DNA from 3 places in the Rhodococcus sp. ACT016 genome. Region 1 is predicted to be linked to each of the others. Evidence: riboswitches for the same ligand, from Rfam matches in the RefSeq annotation. Region 1 holds a riboswitch; each other region holds the start of a gene.
What was found. Region 1 has a riboswitch for S-adenosylmethionine ahead of ACQ5DX_RS29515 (hypothetical protein). Riboswitches for the same ligand answer to the same signal wherever they lie in the genome.
Positions count from the first base shown of each region.

Region 1 (6,198 bases):
ACATCAGCTCGCTGGTCGTCGCGATCACCGGGTAACGCGATTCCGGGTCGATGAAGTTGTCGAGCTCGGCCTTGCCTTCGGCGTCGTCGCCGGTGATGCGCATGACGTACTTGCGGTTCTCTGCGACGAGGTCACTGTTCTCGTTCGCCAGGGCGGAGCGCATCCGTTCGGCGTGGTCGATGTCCTGGCAGAACACGATGGTCTTGGCGTATCGGTCGCCGGACTCCTTGAGGTATTGCGTGACCCTCTCGGCAACCAATTTGGTGCGCTGCTCGAGGACCAGGCCGCGGTCGAAGTCGCGTTGGTTGTAGATCCGGTCCTCGATCACCTGGCCGTGCTTGTCCGTCTTCCCGTCCTCGGGGCGCCAGCCGGCGACGTCCTTGTCGATGTCGATGCGCACGACCTTGTAGGGAGCGAGGTATCCGTCGTCGATGCCCTGCTTGAGCGAGTAGGTGAAGACCGGCTCGCCGAAGTAGGTGATATTCGAGGTGTCGGACGTCTCCTTCGGTGTCGCGGTGAGGCCGATCTGGACGGCGTCGTTGAAGTAGTCGAGCACCTCGCGCCATTGGGCGTCCTCCCGGGCACTTCCTCGGTGGCACTCGTCAACCACGATGAGGTCGAAAAAGTCGGGCGAGAACTGCTTGTAGATGTTCTGTGCGTCCTCGGTGCCGGTGATGGCCTGGTAGATGGCGAGAAAGATCTCGAAGGACGGGTCGGCCGTGCGGTTGGTGATCTTGGTCATCGCGGTGCCGAACGGCTTGAAATCGTTGACCCGGGTCTGGTCGATCAGGATGTTGCGGTCTGCGAGGAACAGCACCCGTTTGGCGCGCTTGGACTTCCAGAGTCGCCAGATGATCTGGAATGCGGTGAACGTCTTTCCGGTGCCGGTTGCCATAACGAGCAGGGCTCGGTTCTGCCCACGTGCCACTGCCTCGACCGTCCGGTTCACGGCTTGGAGTTGGTAGTAGCGCAGTTCCTTGCCTTGGAAGTAGTAGTCCTGCTCGATGACCTGCTTTTCGGCGGTGTCGGGTTCGATGTCCTTCCAGGCGAGCCACTTGCGATGCAACTCATCCGGCGAGGGGAACTCGTCGAGGGTCAACTCGCGCTCGATGTCGCCGGAGGTGACCGTTCGGTCGTGGAATAGGAAGCCGTCACCATTCGAGCTGAACACGAACGGCACGTCCAGGCGATCCGCGTAGCCGTGTGCCTGCTGCATGCCGGCACCGAGGCTGTGGTTGTTGTCCTTGGCCTCGACGACGGCCAGCGGCAATCCCGGCTTGAGGAACAGCACGTAGTCGGCGGACTTGGCGGCCTCGCGGGCGTGGAGTTTGCCGCGCACCACGATCTTGCCGGGCGCGATCGTGTACTCCTCGCGCATCTGACTCTTCTCGGGGTCCCAGCCCGCGCGCACGATGGCAGGCGTGATGTACCGAGTACGGATCTCGGTCTCCTTCAATGCCTTCTTGCCGAGTTCACTCACGACGCCATCACCATCACCATCACGGTCACGGTCGTGATCCTATTGGGAGGCCAGACGACATTCGGGGCGAACGGCCCTCGAATATTTCGATACCCGACCTGGTCGCCAGATTCACCGGGGTGATCACCCGCGGCGAGAGTGCAAACCGGTGCGAGGCGGCCGGCTGCACGAGATTGTCGGTGGCCGCGGATACCGTTCCGGCGTAGTCGTCGACGGGAAGGCGCAGACGTGGCAGATCCGGATCTGACCCGGATACCGAGGGGGCAACGCGAATGGGCAGCGCTCGTTGGCGTCTTGAGCGAAGACGACGACCGTGCGGAGCGGCACTTCCTTGAGCTGAAGTCGCAGATCGACCTGTCCAGCACCGGAGGCGGCGCGAAGGTCGCGAAATTCGTGTTGGGGGCTGCGAATCGCGATCCCGAACAGGCGGCAAAGCGATTCGATGGGCACGCGCTCATGGTTCTCGGCGTCAGCCAGGCTCGGTGACGGGGATCCCGTTCTTCGAGGCCAAAGACCTGGAGAACACGGTCAAGAAGTAAGGACGGCGGCATCTATATCCGACTCGACGGGCAGACATGTGAGGCGAGAGGTGGAGAAGTTCGCACGCTGCTCGAACGGGCCCGCTCCACGCGTCCGCGCGCAAACATTGCCATCGACATCACGGGTTCTGCGTTGCCGTTCCGGTGCAGTCCCGACATCCTCGGTGCCGAGCGAAGGCGACTGCGATGGGCGTACCAGGAAACCGTGCGCAAGGAAAATCTCCCCGTCACGTTTGCCTCCTTGGTGAGCAGCGCCAACGCCATGTCGGTCCTCGGTACCGAGCCGGAGGTACGTACGCCCGAGGAGTACTGGGACGAGATCGACGAATGGGAGGCCGAGACCCGCGCTTCGTGGGTCGGCTTTCTCGACGACGCCGCGGCCGCGGCGTGGCCCTGTGCGCGCGTCCGGGTACGCAATCTCTGCACCACGTTCATGGAGGGAGTGGAGGTGAAGATTCATCTCGATGGACCGGTGGAAGCACTCAGCAGGGTGGACGTCGACGTTCTGACGAACAGGTTGCCGGAACCGCCGCGGCCGTGGGGGCCCAGGCCCGTCCATCCTCCCTGGATATCGGGCCAGCTTCCGAACCTCCATGACTTCGCCCTGTCGCCGCCTTCCTACCGGCCGGAGTTGGTCGCCTTCACCAACTCGGGCTCCGTCGACCTGCGCCTGACGCTGAAAGAACTGCGCCCGAACGCGACCTACGACAGCGACGACGACGACGACGAGTTTGTACTCGTGATCCGCGCACCCGGGGCAGATTGCCTCACCGGCACTTGGACAGCAACCGCCCGCGATCATCACGAACTGTTCGAGGGTGAACTGGTGATCGACGTTGCCGAGGTCGAGGACCTCTCGCCGATCGTCGAACGTCTACTGCCGGACCGGTAGCCGGATGGCCTTCACCCCGTAAGCCTGCGTATTCGAGTCCTGCGAATTACCCATTCGGCAAGATCCGCGCAGTGTGGCGACCTCGGTCTCAACTCGGCCTCGGACATGGTGGTTAACTTGCTGTTCGCGATGTCGACCGACGTGGCGTACACCTTCGCATGCAACGAGGTAGATCCGATGAGTGCTGAGGCCACCATCGCGGTCGTGGCCGCCATCATCGCGCTATCCTCTATGGTCGCCGCGTTCTGGCAGGCCGGAAGTGCCCGTCGGCAGACGAACCTGCAACAACAAATGATCGAAAACGCCGCGCAGCCGTACGTCTGGGTCGACATTCGCCCCGACGACCGCGATGCGGCCTTCTTCCACCTCATCCTCAAGAACGAGGGGCCTACCGTCGCCGAGAATGTGCACGTCGTGATCGACCCTCCGCTGCCGGAGTCCTGGCGCCCGTCCGGTTCCGTCGGTCCGCGCGAGAGCGACTTCGCCTCGCTCCCTCCCGGCCGCACCATGATCTGGAACCTCGGCCTCGCAAGCGACATCGTGGCCACGGAGACCGAGCGGCAGTTCGACGTCACCATCACCGCCACCGGGCCGTACGGGCCACTCGTCCCGCACACGTACAGACTCGACCTCACGAGATACATCGGCCACGCTCAGCGGGCTCCGGGAACGCTGTCGGGGGTGGCGAAGGCCATCGGTGACCTCACGAAACAGGTCGAGAAGAGCAGCGCCGGTCGCACCTGACATAAGAGCCGGTTATCGGTCGACGGGCGCGCCCGCCCGTCGACCCGTCGACTCCCCGCAATGGTCAGGGCGCCGTACGCACGCCACCGGATCCACGACGAGCGGGGAACGTGGGAGCGGGGCCGCTACGGCGCGTCCAGCACCGGAGAAAGATGACCGAGCGGGCGAATCCACCGACACCTGTCGTTCGCCGGTGCCGGTGGACTACACGGCGTGGGAGTGCTCCCATCGCCATCCCCGGTGGGAGTGCCGATCGCCGGCGCATGCCAGCAGCGACCAGTGGGGCCCGTTCCAGGCGAAGACTGCGACCTGCCCGAATCGCGCACCGAGATCGCGTGCCTGGTGGTCGGTCAGTCCGAACACCGCCCGACTGTCCTCGCTGTGATCGCCGGTGAAGCTGGACCCCACCGCGGGCATCGAACGGATCCCGCCGGCGTACAGGTATCGGTCGAGAATCTGCATGCGCGCACGAGAAACGTTGGCGGGTTCCGGATCCGGCTGGATCGCCGTCACCACGTGCAGCGGCCCGAACGGAGGGTGAGTCTCTCCATCGCTCTCGTCGCAGGGGCGGACGACGCCCCCTCCGTCGGTCTCGAACCGCACCATCGTGTTCAGGTAGAACTCCCACGGCGTGCGCTCGCGGGCGAGCTGGGCCAGATCGTGGCGCGGTGTCCACACGAAGTCGTCGTATTCCTGCACCGCCTCAACCTAGCCAGCCCACGAGGATCGGTGCGCGTCGTGGGACATCGCGGTCCACAGATTTCCGCAGTTATTGCGTATGCGCAGTTTGTGCGGTATCGTGGATCTCGTTGGGCTGGAAGGCCCGACATCTTCACGAGATGCGGCCGCCAAGCTCCGACCTGGCCGCACACCAACCCCAAGGCGTTTCCGGGGTGGTTCGGATGACGAAGTGGCCACCGCCAACCGGCGGCGAGCAAGTACGCCCCCGCTCGCGGCGGGCATCACCGCAGAAGGAACCTCATGAGCCACACCCTCACCCCCGTGTACGAGCTGCCCGGCGCAAACGCTCACTTCGGGGCGCCCGACCCGACGCACCGCCTGTCGGAATCGGCCGACAATGGCGCCGACGAACGGCTCGCCGCACTGCTGGCCGCCAATGCATGCCCGAGGACCTACTTCGTCAGTGACGTTGCCGCCCTGTTCGGCAAGTCCGACCAGTGGGTGCACTGGGTGCTCAGGAACGTCACCCACCCGGACGGCAGCCCCATCGAACCCGAACGCATCGGCAAGCAGCGCCGCAAGCGTTTCACCCGACCTCTTGTCGAGAGCATCGTCGTCGCCCTGCACCACCGCGGAACGCTCACCCGCGACGGTGCATGCCGGGTCATCGCCAACCTTGACGCCGCGGAGGGGCTGGCGGCCTGAGCCGCAGCGGGCGCACATTCCAGGGTCCGCAAATATTGCGGACCCGCAGATATTGCGGTATGGTAAGTCATGTCCAACCGCTACGCCCGAATCCGGGACGAACTCGATCATGCTGAATCCGCCGATCCCCCAACCGCATTGGAACATCTTCGGGTCGTGTTGGAGGAAGTGAGCGAGCTGCTCGACGAACAGCTCGCTCACGCGGTCCTCGACCACGAACTGTCCCTGCGCTCCGCGGGAGCGAAGGCCGGTCTCACCGAGAACGCCGTCGGCCCGAGACTGGCACGCACCCCGATGCTCTCCCCCTACGCCCGCCCGGACAAACGGGTAACCGCCAAAGAAATCCAGCGTGCCCGGTACGACAAGAAGGGCGGCGTACCCGCCACCCCACCTGCCACCCCGCAACCGATGCGGTTCAAACCGCGCCGCAACACCTGAGCCCCCACCGAAAGGATCCTCCATGGCCAATCCGGACGTGACCCATCTCGTGTTCCTGCTCGACCGCTCGGGCTCGATGCAGAGCATCAAGTCCGATATCGAGGGGGGTTTCACCACGTTCATCAACGACCAGCGCGGCGCCGCCGGCCAGTGCCGGGTGACCCTCGCCCAGTTCTCGACCACCTACGAGGTCGTCTACCAGGGTGTGGCGCTCGACGAGGTCCCGCCGCTGGACCTCCGGCCGCGCGGGAACACCGCGCTACTCGACGCGATGGGCACCCTCATCACCGACGTCAGCGCCGAAATCGGATCTCTCCCAGAGGAAGAGCGTCCAGGAACGGTGATCGTCGCGATCATGACCGACGGCCACGAGAACGCCAGCCGCGAGTGGACCCACCCCGCGATCAAGGCACTCGTGGAACTGCATACCAATCGGTTCGACTGGCAGTTCCTGTACATGGGTGCCGACCAGGACGCCGTCGAGGTCGGCACCCGGCTCGGGATCAAGCGCGACCAGTCCCTCACCTACAGCAAGGGCAAGTCACGCGACGCGATGGCCGCCGCGTCGGCCAACATCCGCAGCTACCGCGCTGCCAAGACCGTCGACGCCGCCGCTGCCATGCCGGTGTTCAGCGACGCACAGCGCGCGGCCCTCGACGACTGACACCGCCGCGCGCCGTCCGGCACACGCCATGGCCGCTCGTTTTTGCACCGTCACC
Region 1 is NZ_JBEAET010000002.1:579,401-585,598, forward strand. It holds gene hsdR (EcoAI/FtnUII family type I restriction enzme subunit R) at 1-1,480, opposite strand, end outside; gene ACQ5DX_RS29495 (hypothetical protein) at 1,709-1,966, shown strand; gene ACQ5DX_RS29500 (hypothetical protein) at 2,264-2,911, shown strand; gene ACQ5DX_RS29505 (hypothetical protein) at 3,089-3,655, shown strand; gene ACQ5DX_RS29510 (DUF3293 domain-containing protein) at 3,860-4,354, opposite strand; SAM riboswitch class IV at 4,486-4,602, shown strand; gene ACQ5DX_RS29515 (hypothetical protein) at 4,637-5,041, shown strand; gene ACQ5DX_RS29520 (hypothetical protein) at 5,198-5,479, shown strand; gene ACQ5DX_RS29525 (vWA domain-containing protein) at 5,502-6,143, shown strand.

Region 2 (6,198 bases), on a different contig from region 1:
GCAGTTCGGTCACCGCGTCGGCCTCGGTGAGGAAGCCGTCGTGACCGTCCTTCGACTCGAGCACGCGCAGCCGGTCACAGCCGGGAAGCCCGTCTGCGAGTTCCTGCTGCAGCCGCAGTGGGTAAAGGCGATCCGAGTCGACACCGCCGACGATCACCGGGACGTCGGTCGACGCGAGGGCGGCCTCGACACCGCCGCGGCCGCGGCCCACGTCGTGCCGGTTCAAGGCCTCGGTGAGGAGCACGTACGTGCCCGGATCGAAGCGCGCGACCAGCTTGTCGGCCTGATGGTCGAGGTAGCTCTGCACTGCGTAACGTCCACCGGCCCAAGGGTTCTCGCCGGCCTGGTTGTTGTTCGCGAAGCGCGAGTCCAGTTCGTTCTCGGTGCGGTACGACAGGTGCGCGATCCGGCGGGCGAGCCCCAGTCCAGCGCGCGGGATGCGCCCGGTGCCGTGGTAGTCGCCGCCCTGCCAGTCGGGGTCGTTCGCGATGATCTGGATCTGCGTGGTCTGGGTACCGATCTGGTCGGCGGTCGCGCGCGCGCAGGCCGCGAGGATCAGGGCCGCGTCGACCCGGTCGGGATACCCGATGATCCACTCGAGCGCCCGCATTCCGCCCATCGACCCCCCGACGACGGCCGCAAAGCGTTCGATGCCCAGCACATCCGCGAGCGCGACCTCGGCTGTCACCTGGTCGCGGATGGAGATGTCGGGGAAACGGGATCCCCACACCGAGCCGTCGGCCGCGTGCGAACCGGGGCCCGTCGTGCCGCGGCAGCCGCCGAGCACGTTGGTCGCAAGCACGCACCACTCGTCGGTGTCGATCGGCGCGCCGGGGCCGACCATGCCGTCCCACCATCCGGGGGACGGGTGCTCGTCGTCGGCCGGACCGGTGACGTGAGAATCACCAGTGAGGGCGTGTTCGAGGAGGACCACGTTGTCCCGGTTGGGGGAGAGCTCACCCCATCGCTGGACGGCGAGGGTGACATCGGGCAGCACCGCACCGTTCTCGAGTTCGATCGAGCCGATGTGGACAAAGCCCAACTGCCCGTCCGGCGGAGGAAATCCCGCCGGACGGGCGTTGCGAACGGAGCTGACGGTCAAGATGCCGCCGCCGCGAACCCGGCTTCGAGGTCGGCGATGATGTCGTCGATGCCTTCGATACCGACGGCGAGGCGCACCAGACCCGGTGTGACACCCGACGCGAGCTGCTCCTCGGGGGTCAGCTGCGAGTGGGTGGTCGAGGCCGGGTGGATCACCAGCGAACGGACGTCACCGATGTTGGCGACGTGGCTGTGCAGCGTGAGCGCGTTGACGAACTTCTTGCCCGCCTCGATGCCGCCGGCGAGCTCGAACGCGACGATCGCGCCGGTGCCGCGGGGCGCCAGCGTATTCCCGCGCTCGTGCCACGGCGAGGACTTCAGCCCGGCGTACGACACGGACTTCACGTCGGGGCGAGCCTCGAGGTACTCGGCGACGGACTTCGCGTTCGCGACGTGGCGCTCCATGCGCAGGCTCAGCGTCTCGATGCCCTGCGAGATCAGGAACGCGTTGAACGGCGAGATCGCGGCACCGAGGTCGCGCAGCAGCTGCACGCGGGCCTTGAGCGCGAACGCCGGGGCGCCCAGGTCGGCGTACACGACGCCGTGGTAGCTGGGATCGGCCGTCGTGAAGTTCGTGTGCCGGCCCTGCGTCCAGTCGAAGGTGCCGCCGTCGACGATCACGCCCGCGACCGCGGTGCCGTGGCCGCCGAGGTACTTGGTAGCCGAGTGGACGACGATGTCGGCGCCGTGCTCGAGTGGACGGATCAGGTACGGCGTCGCGACCGTGTTGTCGACGATGAGCGGGACGCCGTTCTCGTGCGCGACCTTCGAGATGCCCGGGATGTCGAGCACGTCGCCCAGCGGGTTGGAGATCGACTCGCCGTAGAACGCCTTGGTGTTCGGGCGGATCGCGGCACGCCACTGCTCGATGTCGTCGGGATTCTCGACGAACGAGACCTCGATGCCCAGCTTGCGCAGCGAGTAGTGGAACAGGTTGTACGTGCCGCCGTACAGGCGCGGGCTCGACACGATGTGGTCGCCGGCCTCGGCGAGGTTGAGGATCGAGAACGTCTCGGCGGCCTGACCGGACGCGAGCAGCAGCGCCGCGACGCCACCCTCGAGCGCGGCGATCCGCTGCTCGACGGCGTCCTGCGTCGGGTTCATGATCCGCGTGTAGATGTTACCGGGCTCCGCCAGGCCGAACAGCGCCGCCGCGTGATCGGTGCTGTCGAACGTGTACGACGTGGTCTGGTAGATCGGCAGCGCGCGCGCATTGGTGGTGCCGTCGGGCAGCTGACCCGCGTGGATCTGCTTTGTCTCGAAGCTCCAGGTCGCCGAGGGATCCGTGATTTCGGTCATGAGTCGTTCTACTCCAGGTTCGGGAGAGGGCTGTCAGCAGGGGGATGGGCGCAGCATGGAATGCGCGCGTGGAGACCGGCTACTCGAGACAACAACACATGGTGAACCTCCGGTGGGGCATGGCCCGGTCAGTGGGTCCGTCCCAGCGGACCCGCGCTTGTTTCCCGACTTGCGTCGGTCAACCTGGTCATCACCCGGGGCACCCCACCGCGGTTGGAGGGTTGCCGGCCAGCGAGCCGGGGCTTGACGCTGACACTCATGACCTTCCGCCGATAGTAGCGGTATCGACCGCACGGTTGGAAGGAGGGCGGGCAGGTCCGTCGAAACGGATGTCGAAGCGGACGTCGAAACGGACAAGGCAAACCCGCACTTGACGAACATGTATAGACAGGACTAGACATGTCGCGCAGGTTGTGACGCAGTGCACAAAAGTCGCACAAAACCCGCGGGCCTCGAGTCGACGACGCGCCTGCTGACAATGCCACCTTCCAGGGAGTTTCATTGTGAAAGACACCGCCTCGGCGCTGACCCGAGGTCTCACAGCGCGCCACATCCGCTTCATCGCCCTCGGATCCGCCATCGGAACCGGGCTCTTCTACGGCTCGGCGGAGGCGATCAACCGGGCAGGGCCGGCCGTCCTGCTGGCGTATCTGATCGGCGGTGCGGTGATCTACATCGTGCTCCGTGCGCTCGGCGAGATGGCGGTGAGCAACCCGGTATCGGGTTCGTTCGGTGAGTACGCGAGCAAGCACCTGGGCCCGCTCGCGGGCTTCGCCACCGGCTGGACCTACACGTTCGAGATGATCGTGGTCTGCCTGGCGGACGTGACGGCCTTCGGCGTCTACATGGGCTTCTGGTTCCCGGATGTCCCACGGTGGATCTGGGTGTTGTCGGTCATCTTCTTCATCGGTGCGATCAACCTGCTCAGCGTCAAGGTCTTCGGCGAAGTGGAGTTCTGGTTCACGATCGTCAAGATCGTGGCGATCGTGGCGATGATCGCCGGTGGTATCGCGGTCCTTGTCTTCGGGTTCGGTCTCCACGACACCAGTGAGGGAGTGTCGAACCTGTGGAGCCAGGGAGGGTTCTTCGCCACCGGGATCGGCGGGTTCCTCGGCTGCTTCGCGATCGTGATGTTCGCGTTCGGCGGTACCGAGATCATCGGCATCACGGCCGGTGAGGCCGAGGATCCGCAGCGCACGATTCCACGAGCGATCAACACTGTGCCCATCCGGATCATCGTCTTCTACGTGCTCACGCTGGCCGTGATCATGGCGATCACCCCGTGGCAGAGCATCGGGGCCGACGGCAGCCCCTTCGTGCAGATCTTCCAGGGGCTCGGCATCGGTCCGGCCGCGACGGTGCTCAACGTCGTCGTCATCACGGCCGCCCTGTCGGCGATCAACAGCGACATCTTCGGTGCCGGACGCATGATGTACGGGATGGCGCAGCGAGGCCAGGCGCCCGCGGTGATGGGTCGGGTCTCCCGCAACGGTGTCCCGTGGATGACGGTGGTCATCATGGTCGCCGCGCTGTTGGTCGGGGTCCTGCTCAACTACCTGATGCCGGACCGGGTCTTCCTCGTCATCGCGTCGATCGCGACCTTCGCGACGATCTTCGTCTGGCTGATGATCCTGCTCGCTCAGTACCGCTCGCGGAAGCGGATGAGCGCGGACGAGGCCGCCGCCCTGAAGTTCCCGGTGCCGTTCTGGCCGTACGGGCAGCTGGTCGCGATCGGCTTCCTGGGCTTCGTGATCGCGCTACTCGCCTTCGACGCCGACACCCGCGTGGCGATCGTGGTCGGTGCGGTGTGGCTGGTGCTGCTCGCCCTGGCCTACCGCCGCTGGGTCCGACCCGAGGAGCCCGCGCCCGAGGACGAGATCCTCGTCGACCCCGTCTGACACCGACGACTACTTAGAGCACGACTTCTTACCCTTGAAACGGAGAATAAAGGTATGACCACGAACACCCTCCCGCGGACCGCGGACCAGGCAGCGAAAGAGATCGCACCTGTCGTTGTCGGTGTCGGCGCGGTGACGCCCGAGGAAGTCGTGCGCGTCGCACGATTCGGGGCCACGGTGCAACTGTCCGAGGACGCGCTGTCGGCGATCGGCGAGAGCCGCGCCCGCATCCGCGCACTGGCCGAGGACCCCAAGCCGGTCTACGGAGTGTCCACCGGATTCGGTGCGCTGGCCACCCGGCACATCCCGCTGGAGTTGCGGGCGCAGTTGCAGCGCAGCCTGATCCGCTCGCACGCCGCCGGGTCCGGTCCCGAGGTGGAGCGCGAGGTGGTTCGCGCGCTGATGCTGCTGCGCCTGTCCACGCTGGCGACCGGCCGCACCGGCGTTCGCCCCGAGGTGGCGCAGGTCTACGCGGCGCTGCTGTCGTCCGGGATCACCCCCGTGGTCCACGAGTACGGCAGCCTCGGCTGCTCCGGCGACCTCGCGCCGCTGGCGCACGTCGCGCTCGCCGTCATCGGGGAAGGCACCGTGCGGAACGCGGACGGCGAGCTCATGCCCGCGGCCGACGCGCTCGCCGCCGCCGGGATCGAGTCGGTCGAGCTGGAGGAGAAGGAGGGCCTGGCCCTCATCAACGGCACCGACGGCATGCTGGGCCAGCTGGTGCTCGCCTGCCACGACCTGCACAAGCTGCTCTCGCTCGCCGACATCACCGCGGCGATGAGCGTCGAGGGCCTGCTCGGAACCGACAAGGTCTTCGCCGCCGACCTTCAGGCGCTGCGCCCGCAGCCCGGGCAGGCGGTGGCGGCCGCGAACATGACCCGGCTCCTCGCCGGCTCGGAGATCGTCGCCAGCCACGCGAACCCGGACTGCACGGTCGTCCAGGACGCCTACTCGCTGCGGTGCGCGCCGCAGGTCGCCGGCGGTGCCCGCGACACCCTCGCCCATGCGGAGCGGATCGCTTCGTACGAGCTGGCGAGTGCCGTCGACAACCCGGTCGTCACCCTCGACGGTCGGGTCGAGTCGAACGGCAACTTCCACGGTGCGCCCGTGGCGTACGTGCTGGACTTCCTGGCGATCGTCGTCGCCGACGTGGCGAGCATGAGCGAGCGCCGCACGGACCGGTTCCTGGACAAGGCCCGCAACCACGGACTGCCGCCGTTCCTCGCCGACGACCCGGGTGTCGACAGCGGGCACATGATCGCCCAGTACACGCAGGCGGCGATCGTCTCCGAGCTGAAGCGTCTCGCGGCGCCGTCGAGCGTGGATTCGATCCCCTCGTCGGCGATGCAGGAGGACCACGTCTCGATGGGCTGGTCGGGAGCGCGCAAGCTGCGTCGCGCGATCGACGGACTCACCCGGGTGCTGGCCATCGAGGCGCTCACCGCGGCGCGCGGTCTCGACCTGCGGGCGCCGCTGCAGCCGTCCCCGGCGACCGGTGCCGTGCGCGCCACGCTCCGTGAGCACGTCGAGGGCCCCGGCACCGACCGCTACCTGGCCCCCGAGATCGAGGCGGCGGTGCAGCTGGCCGCGTCGGGCGCGCTGCTCGACAGCGCCGAGGCCGTCGTGGGCGACCTGGGCTGATCGGCTGACGGAGGGTCGCCGCGTACCGTCGCGGCGACCCTCCGGGGACCCCTGGTTACTGGACGGTAGGGTGTGCGGTTTTCGGGCCAGTGGTTGCCTTCGCTACGGATAGCAGTACGCTCGTCATGTTTGGGTCGGCCTGACACGGACGATCCGAACCGGATACGTTTGATAATTGAACCGTTGGCGGGCTCACTCACAAAGTGGTCCGCGCACCCCCGATACCCAGGGAACGGAACCAGGGAAACTTCCTAGGAGG
Region 2 is NZ_JBEAET010000001.1:3,607,618-3,613,815, reverse strand. It holds gene metX (homoserine O-acetyltransferase MetX) at 1-1,102, opposite strand, end outside; gene ACQ5DX_RS16640 (bifunctional o-acetylhomoserine/o-acetylserine sulfhydrylase) at 1,099-2,400, opposite strand; SAM riboswitch class IV at 2,549-2,664, opposite strand; gene ACQ5DX_RS16635 (amino acid permease) at 2,904-4,298, shown strand; gene hutH (histidine ammonia-lyase) at 4,353-5,939, shown strand.
Region 2: another riboswitch for S-adenosylmethionine. It lies ahead of ACQ5DX_RS16640 (bifunctional o-acetylhomoserine/o-acetylserine sulfhydrylase); the one in region 1 lies ahead of ACQ5DX_RS29515 (hypothetical protein).

Region 3 (6,198 bases), on a different contig from region 1:
CAAGTCCGAGGTCCTGTCCTGGTCGTCTGTGCTGTCGAGCAGTTGTCCCATTCCAAGCTTGCGGGCAGGTGAACGAGCAGCGCCGGTGCCACCAGTATCGGCGTCGGAGCTGCCGACGAACACGGTGACATGCGGTCGGCGAGCGGATCGTGAGCGATTCCGCACTGCCGCCGGGAGAATTGCTTCACGATCGGAAGAGCGGTCCCGAGACGGTGTCGAAAACGGGGCCCACGGTCCGTCGCCTGGACGAAAGCGGGGTACCCCGCCCCGCGTCGAAGAGAGGATGACGACATGTACTACCTGGCATTGCTCGCGGCCGAGGAGAACGGTCCCGCGTCGATCCCCGGCACCGACGAACACACGACGTCGATGCAGCGGCACCAGGAGTTCTGGACCAAGGCGCAGGAGGCCGTCGCCGGCGGCGGTCTCCACTCGGGTTCCGAGACCGCGACGATCCGGCACGAATCCGGAAACGCGGTCGTGACGGACGGTCCGTTCGCGGAGACCGCCGAGGTGGTCGGCGGGTACTACGTGTTCGACGCGGCCGACCTGGACGCGGCACTGAGCCTGGTGCGCCAGTTGCCGGAGGTTGCGACCGGGCACGTGGAACTGTGGCCGATGGTGGACTGGTTCTCGAAGGACGAGCCGATCGACACCTGGTGGGCGGCGTTGTTGCGCGAACCCCGGGGAGAGGCGGTGGAGCCCGGTTCGGCCGACTGGGAGGCCGGTATGGTCGAGCACCAGCGCTTCGGCGAGATCGCGGGCGACCGGGTCAAGGGTGGCGGGGCGCTGTACCCGCCGACGTCGGCGACGACCGTGCGGCTGCGAGGCGGCGAACTGCTACTCGCCGACGGCCCGTCCACCGAGTCCGCCGAGATCGCGAACGGGATCTACGTGCTGTCGGCGCCCGACCGGGACGCGGCGGTGGCGCTCGCGTCGCAGATCCCGCTGGGCCCGCGGGGGTGCGTCGAACTCCGGCAGATCGCCGCCGGCTGAGCTGACGCAGGGATCCCTCGGGTAGTCGGATCGACTACAGTGACCGGCCGTCCCGCCCGTTCCCCGAAGAGGATTCGGGTGCAACAGGTGCAACGGAAGCTGGTCTCAGGGCAATGACGGATGTCGGTGTGCGGGAACGCCGCAACGTGGTCGACGCGGCCGCACGGGTGCTGACCGAGGTCTGCGCGCCGTGGGTCGTCAACATCGCTTCGTCGATGGTGATCGGTATCGCGGTCGGCGCGCCCGGCTGGGGCGCGTTCGTCGCCCTGTGCGCGGGAGTCGTGCCGATGGCGGTCATCCTCGCCGGGATGCGGCGGGCGACGATCGGCGATCACCACGTCAGCAAGATCGACGAGCGACATCTGCTGATCGTGGTGCTGTTGTTCGTCGTGGTGGCCGGGTTGGTCGTGCAGGTCGTAGCGCATGCTCCGATCGAGATGATCGCGTTCATGTCGGCGGGCCTGGTGGCGTTGGCGGTGGCGGCGGCCATCACGAGCGTCTTCCGCTGGAAGGTCAGCGTCCACACCGGCGTCTCGGCCGGTGTGACGGTGGTACTGGCACTGGCGGTCTCACCGTGGTGGCTACTGGCCCTGACCCTCACACCGTTGGTCGGCTGGTCCCGGGTCCGTCTCGGAGCCCACACGACGGGGCAGGTCGTCGTCGGTGCGCTCACCGGCGCGGTCGCCGCCGGTCTGACCTATGCCCTGATCGCCTAGCGCGGAATCGGTGCCGTCCCTGCCGGATGCCGTGGCTCGATCATCGATTGTGCTGTGGCACTGAGGCTTCGGAGTCGAATCGCCGTCTTGGCGGAGGTCGACGCGGACGGGTCGGCGGCGCGACCGACCCCGAGTGGTGTGACGGCGATCTCGTTCGGGACCCGGTGGGTCGGGGTTGACATCGCGCGAATCGCTCTGCCATTCTCGTTGCCAGGTCACGAGTACCAGCGTCAAGCCCCGGCTAGCTGGTCGGCAACCCTCCAACCGCGGTGGGGTGCTCCGGGTGACGACCAGGTCATGGTCCAAAAGGACATGACAAGCGCGGACTCCGATGGCGTCGACTCTCACGGCCGACGAGTCCCGGGACTCGAAGGATGCTGTGATGACCGCTGTACTGAACGCTGACGCCTGTACGACCTCCCCCCTCGCCCGGGTTTCCGGCTGTGACTTGCAGGTTCCGCTCGTCGGGGGTGGAACCTGCACCTACGCGAACTTCGACTACGCGGCCAGCGCACCCGCTCTGGCGCAGGTCACCGACCGGGTTCAGGAACTGCTGCCGTTCTACGCGAGCGTGCACCGCGGCGCCGGCTACGCCTCCCGCGTGAGCACCGAGGCCTACGAGAACGCCCGTGTGGCCGTCGAGCGCTTCGTCGGCGCCGACGCCGACCAGGTTGTCGTCTTCACCCGCAACACCACCGACTCGCTCAACCTTCTCGCGAGCTGCGTTCCCGGCGACGTCGTCGTCCTCGACATCGAGCACCACGCAAACTTCCTGCCGTGGAAGAACTCCCGCGTCGTCGAGGCTGCCGACACGGTTGCCGAGACCATCGACCGCATCGTCGCCGAGCTGTCTGCCAAGCCCGCCGCGCTGCTTGCCATCACCGGCGCCTCCAACGTCACGGGTGAGGTGCTGCCGATCGCCCAGCTGGCCGAGGTCGCGCACCGCTGCGGCGCCCGCGTCCTCATCGACGGCGCGCAGCTCACCCCGCATCGCCGCGTGAACCTCGCCGAGACCGGCGTCGACTACCTGGCCTTCTCCGGCCACAAGCTGTACGCACCGTTCGGTGCCGGCGTGCTGGTCGGCCGCCGGGACTGGCTCGACGAGGGCGAGCCCTACCTCGCGGGCGGCGGTGCCGTGCGTGAGGTGACGCTCGAGGAGACCTGCTGGGCGCCCGCCCCCGCCCGCCACGAGGCCGGCAGCCCCAACGTCCTCGGTGTCGCTGCCCTTGCCGCCGCGTGTGATGCGTTGGCCGCGTTGGACTTCGGTAAGGTCGTCGCGCACGAGCGGGTCCTGTCGGCCCGCCTCGCCGAGGGCCTCGCGGAGATCGACCGCGTGCACCTGCTGCGTCTGTGGGCCGACGCCCCGGACAGCGTGGGCATCGTCACCTTCACGATCGACGGCTTCGAGCCCGGCGAGATCGCCGCGTACCTCTCGGCCGAGCACGGAATCGGTGTGCGCGACGGTCGTTTCTGCGCGCACCCGATCCTGAACCGCATCGGGCACGGCGACGGCGCCGTCCGTGCCAGCCTCGGCCTGGGCACCACGTCCGACGACGTCGAGCGCCTGATCGCCGCCGTCCGCCAGCTCGTGGCCGGCGAGGCGACCTGGAACTACGGCAAGACCGACGGCCTGTGGAACCCGGTTCCCGAGACCCGCGGCTTCTCCGCTGGTGGCACCGGCGCCTCCGAGTGCGTGTAACCGGCTCGGAATCAGTGTGATTCGAACTGTCGCGGGGGAGAGAATCGGGGGATAGCGTGACGCGCATGGAGTCGACGAACAGGGGCGGTCAGTGGTCCCGCCGTCATGTCGACCTGTGCCGTACGTCCTCGGGAATGTGTACGCGCTGACGTCCAACGCCGTCCACCACCCACTCTTCCCGAGGAATCGCCATGTCCCAGTCCGTTTTCACCTCCGCTCACTCAGTCGCGCCTCGCCGTCCGCTGCGCGTGGCCGTCGAACTGACCGGCGCCGGGCATCATCCCGCCGCCTCCCGGGTCGCCGGGAACATCCCGCTGACCGGCCCCGACTACTGGGTGGACCTGACCGTCGGCCCCGACACCCTCGACCTCGCGGCCCAACCGGCCGTCGTGCTCCGGATTCGCGCAGCCGACCTGCACGAGGCGCAGCGGGCCCGCGCCGCGATCCGCGCGCAGGTAGCCGCCGAAGGACGTGACCCGGACACCGTCACCGTCCTGGTCGACATCGAAACCCTGGTCGCGGTCGACTCCCGCAGCGCGCGTGCGGAACTCGCCCTTCTCGACGAGACGCTCGGGGTGCCGCACCAGCCGTCGTCGCTGTCGTACATCGGGACCGCCGACGGCCTGGCGAGCCTGATCGCCGACATCCACGCCGCCGACGTCGCCGACGGCGTCACCCTGCTGCCGCTGGCTCTGCCGAAGGTGCTCGAGCACGTCGTCGACGGCACGCTGCCGTGGCTCGAACGCCGCGGACTGGTCACGCTGTCGGACCGGGTCGACGAGGCGCTCGCCCGGTTCGGACTGGTGCGGGGAAGCCACGCCCGGGCGTCCTGAGCGGTCGAACCTCAGCGCGGCTTGTGGGCCTCGATGAGGAATCGGGTGGAATGCGCGACGAACGGACCATCCGCACGGATGTGTTCGTCGAGGTCGCGCAACCGGTCACCGTAGGCGTCGACGGTGAAGCCCGGAACTATCCAGATCACCTTCCTCAGAAAGTAGACGACCGCACCGATATCGAAGAACTCCATGCGCAGTCGCTCGAACCGCAGATCCACAATCTCGAGCCCGGCGGCGCGTGCCCCGTACGCGGCCGTGTCCGGATGCCGTAGTCGTCGCGCCTCGGGTTGCGGACCGAGGAAGAACTCGGCGAGCTCGAAGACGCTCTCGGGGCCCACGTGCTGGGCCAGATAGGTTCCGCCGGGGGCGAGCACCCGCGCGATGTCCGGCCACGACACGGTGTTGGGGTGACGACTGGTGACGAGGTCGAAGGCGTTGTCCGCGAACGGCAGTGGTGGCTCGTCCGGGGCGGCGACCACTACCGCGCCCAACGGGTGCAGCAACGCGGTGGCCTTCGCGATGTTGGGCGGCCACGACTCCGTCGCGGCCATCGTCCGGGGCATCGCGCCGGCACCGGCGAGGACCTCTCCGCCACCGGTCTCGATATCGAGTGCGGCGGTCGCCAGTGCGAGGCGATTGCCCAGGAGACGCTGATAGCCCCACGACGGGCGCTGTTCGGTGGCGCGCCCGTCCAGCCACGAGAAGTCCCAGCCGTCCATCGGGGCCGCCTCGGCCTCCGCGACGAGCTCGTCGAATGTGCGATCCATGGTTGTGATGGTCCCAGCAGTCACAGGGTCTTGATCAGTCCGCCGTCGATCACGAAGTCGGCACCGGTGACGTTGGCCGCCCGGTCGCTCGCCAGGAACAGCACCAGGTCTGCGACCTCCTCGGGTCGTGTGAAGCGACCGGTCTCGGTGCCGGCGGCGGCCGCGTCGGCGACGTCCTGCGGTGTGGTGCCGCTGACGTTCGCCACGACGGTCGCGACTCCCTGCTCGCCGAGCCACAGTGCGGTCGAGACCGGGCCCGGACTGACCGTATTGACCCGAATGTTCTGTCGAGCAACCTCTTTGGACAGAGCCTTGCAGAAGTTCGTCAGCGCCGCCTTGGAGGCGCAGTAGTCGATCACCGCCGGGTCCGGCAGGAACGAGTTGACGGAGCTGACCGTGACGACGGATCCACCGCCCCGACGCTGCATCTGGGGGAGTGCCACGCGGGTGGTGCGCACCGCGGACAGGAGGTTGATCGTCAGCGTCGCGAGCCAATCGTCGTCCGTCACGCTCGCGAAGCCACCGAGCCGCGGCACCGCCGAGCCGGCATTGTTGACCAGGACGTCGACCCCGCCCAGATCCGCGGCGGCGGCGATCAGTGCGTCCGGGCCATCGGGAGTCGCGAGATCGCACGGCACCCACGTGACCGTTCCGCCCGGAATCAGCGATTCGAGTTCGGGTGTGAGAGTTCGGGATCCGGCCACCACGTGGAGGCCCTCGGCAACCAGTGCGGTCGTCACCGCCAGCCCGATGCCCCTGCTCGCGCCCGTGACGACGGCAGTCTTCCCGATCAGATGAAGGTCCATGACTGCTCGATCCTGTGGATCGGAACGTTGCAGTGGTGGAGTCTACCGACGCGCCAACAGCTGTCGGGCGGATTCGTGCGCCCGACAGCCCGCAGGGCCGGTCCGTCGACGACGGACCGGCCCTGCGGGGAGTGCGTGCTACTGGTCGAGCGGCGTCGGCCGGTGGTAGCGCCCCTCGTGGTACAGCAGCGGCGCCGAGGTGGCCTCGTCGTCGTTCTCGTTGTGGATCCGCGTGATCAGGCCGATCACCAGGATGTGGTCGCCGGCGGGGATCAACTGGTGGACGGTGGTGCGCATCCAGATCGGGGTGCCGTGCAGGACGGGCTCACCCGTCTCGAGGGGCGCCCACAGCGACTCGTCGCTGAAGCGTTGGTCGGC
Region 3 is NZ_JBEAET010000001.1:15,124-21,321, forward strand. It holds gene ACQ5DX_RS00050 (Pls/PosA family non-ribosomal peptide synthetase) at 1-3, opposite strand, end outside; gene ACQ5DX_RS00055 (YciI family protein) at 292-996, shown strand; gene ACQ5DX_RS00060 (hypothetical protein) at 1,110-1,712, shown strand; SAM riboswitch class IV at 1,926-2,040, shown strand; gene ACQ5DX_RS00065 (aminotransferase class V-fold PLP-dependent enzyme) at 2,095-3,411, shown strand; gene ACQ5DX_RS00070 (putative leader peptide) at 3,477-3,560, shown strand; gene ACQ5DX_RS00075 (hypothetical protein) at 3,603-4,244, shown strand; gene ACQ5DX_RS00080 (methyltransferase domain-containing protein) at 4,256-5,014, opposite strand; gene ACQ5DX_RS00085 (oxidoreductase) at 5,035-5,820, opposite strand; gene ACQ5DX_RS00090 (flavin reductase family protein) at 5,959-6,198, opposite strand, start outside.
Region 3: another riboswitch for S-adenosylmethionine. It lies ahead of ACQ5DX_RS00065 (aminotransferase class V-fold PLP-dependent enzyme); the one in region 1 lies ahead of ACQ5DX_RS29515 (hypothetical protein).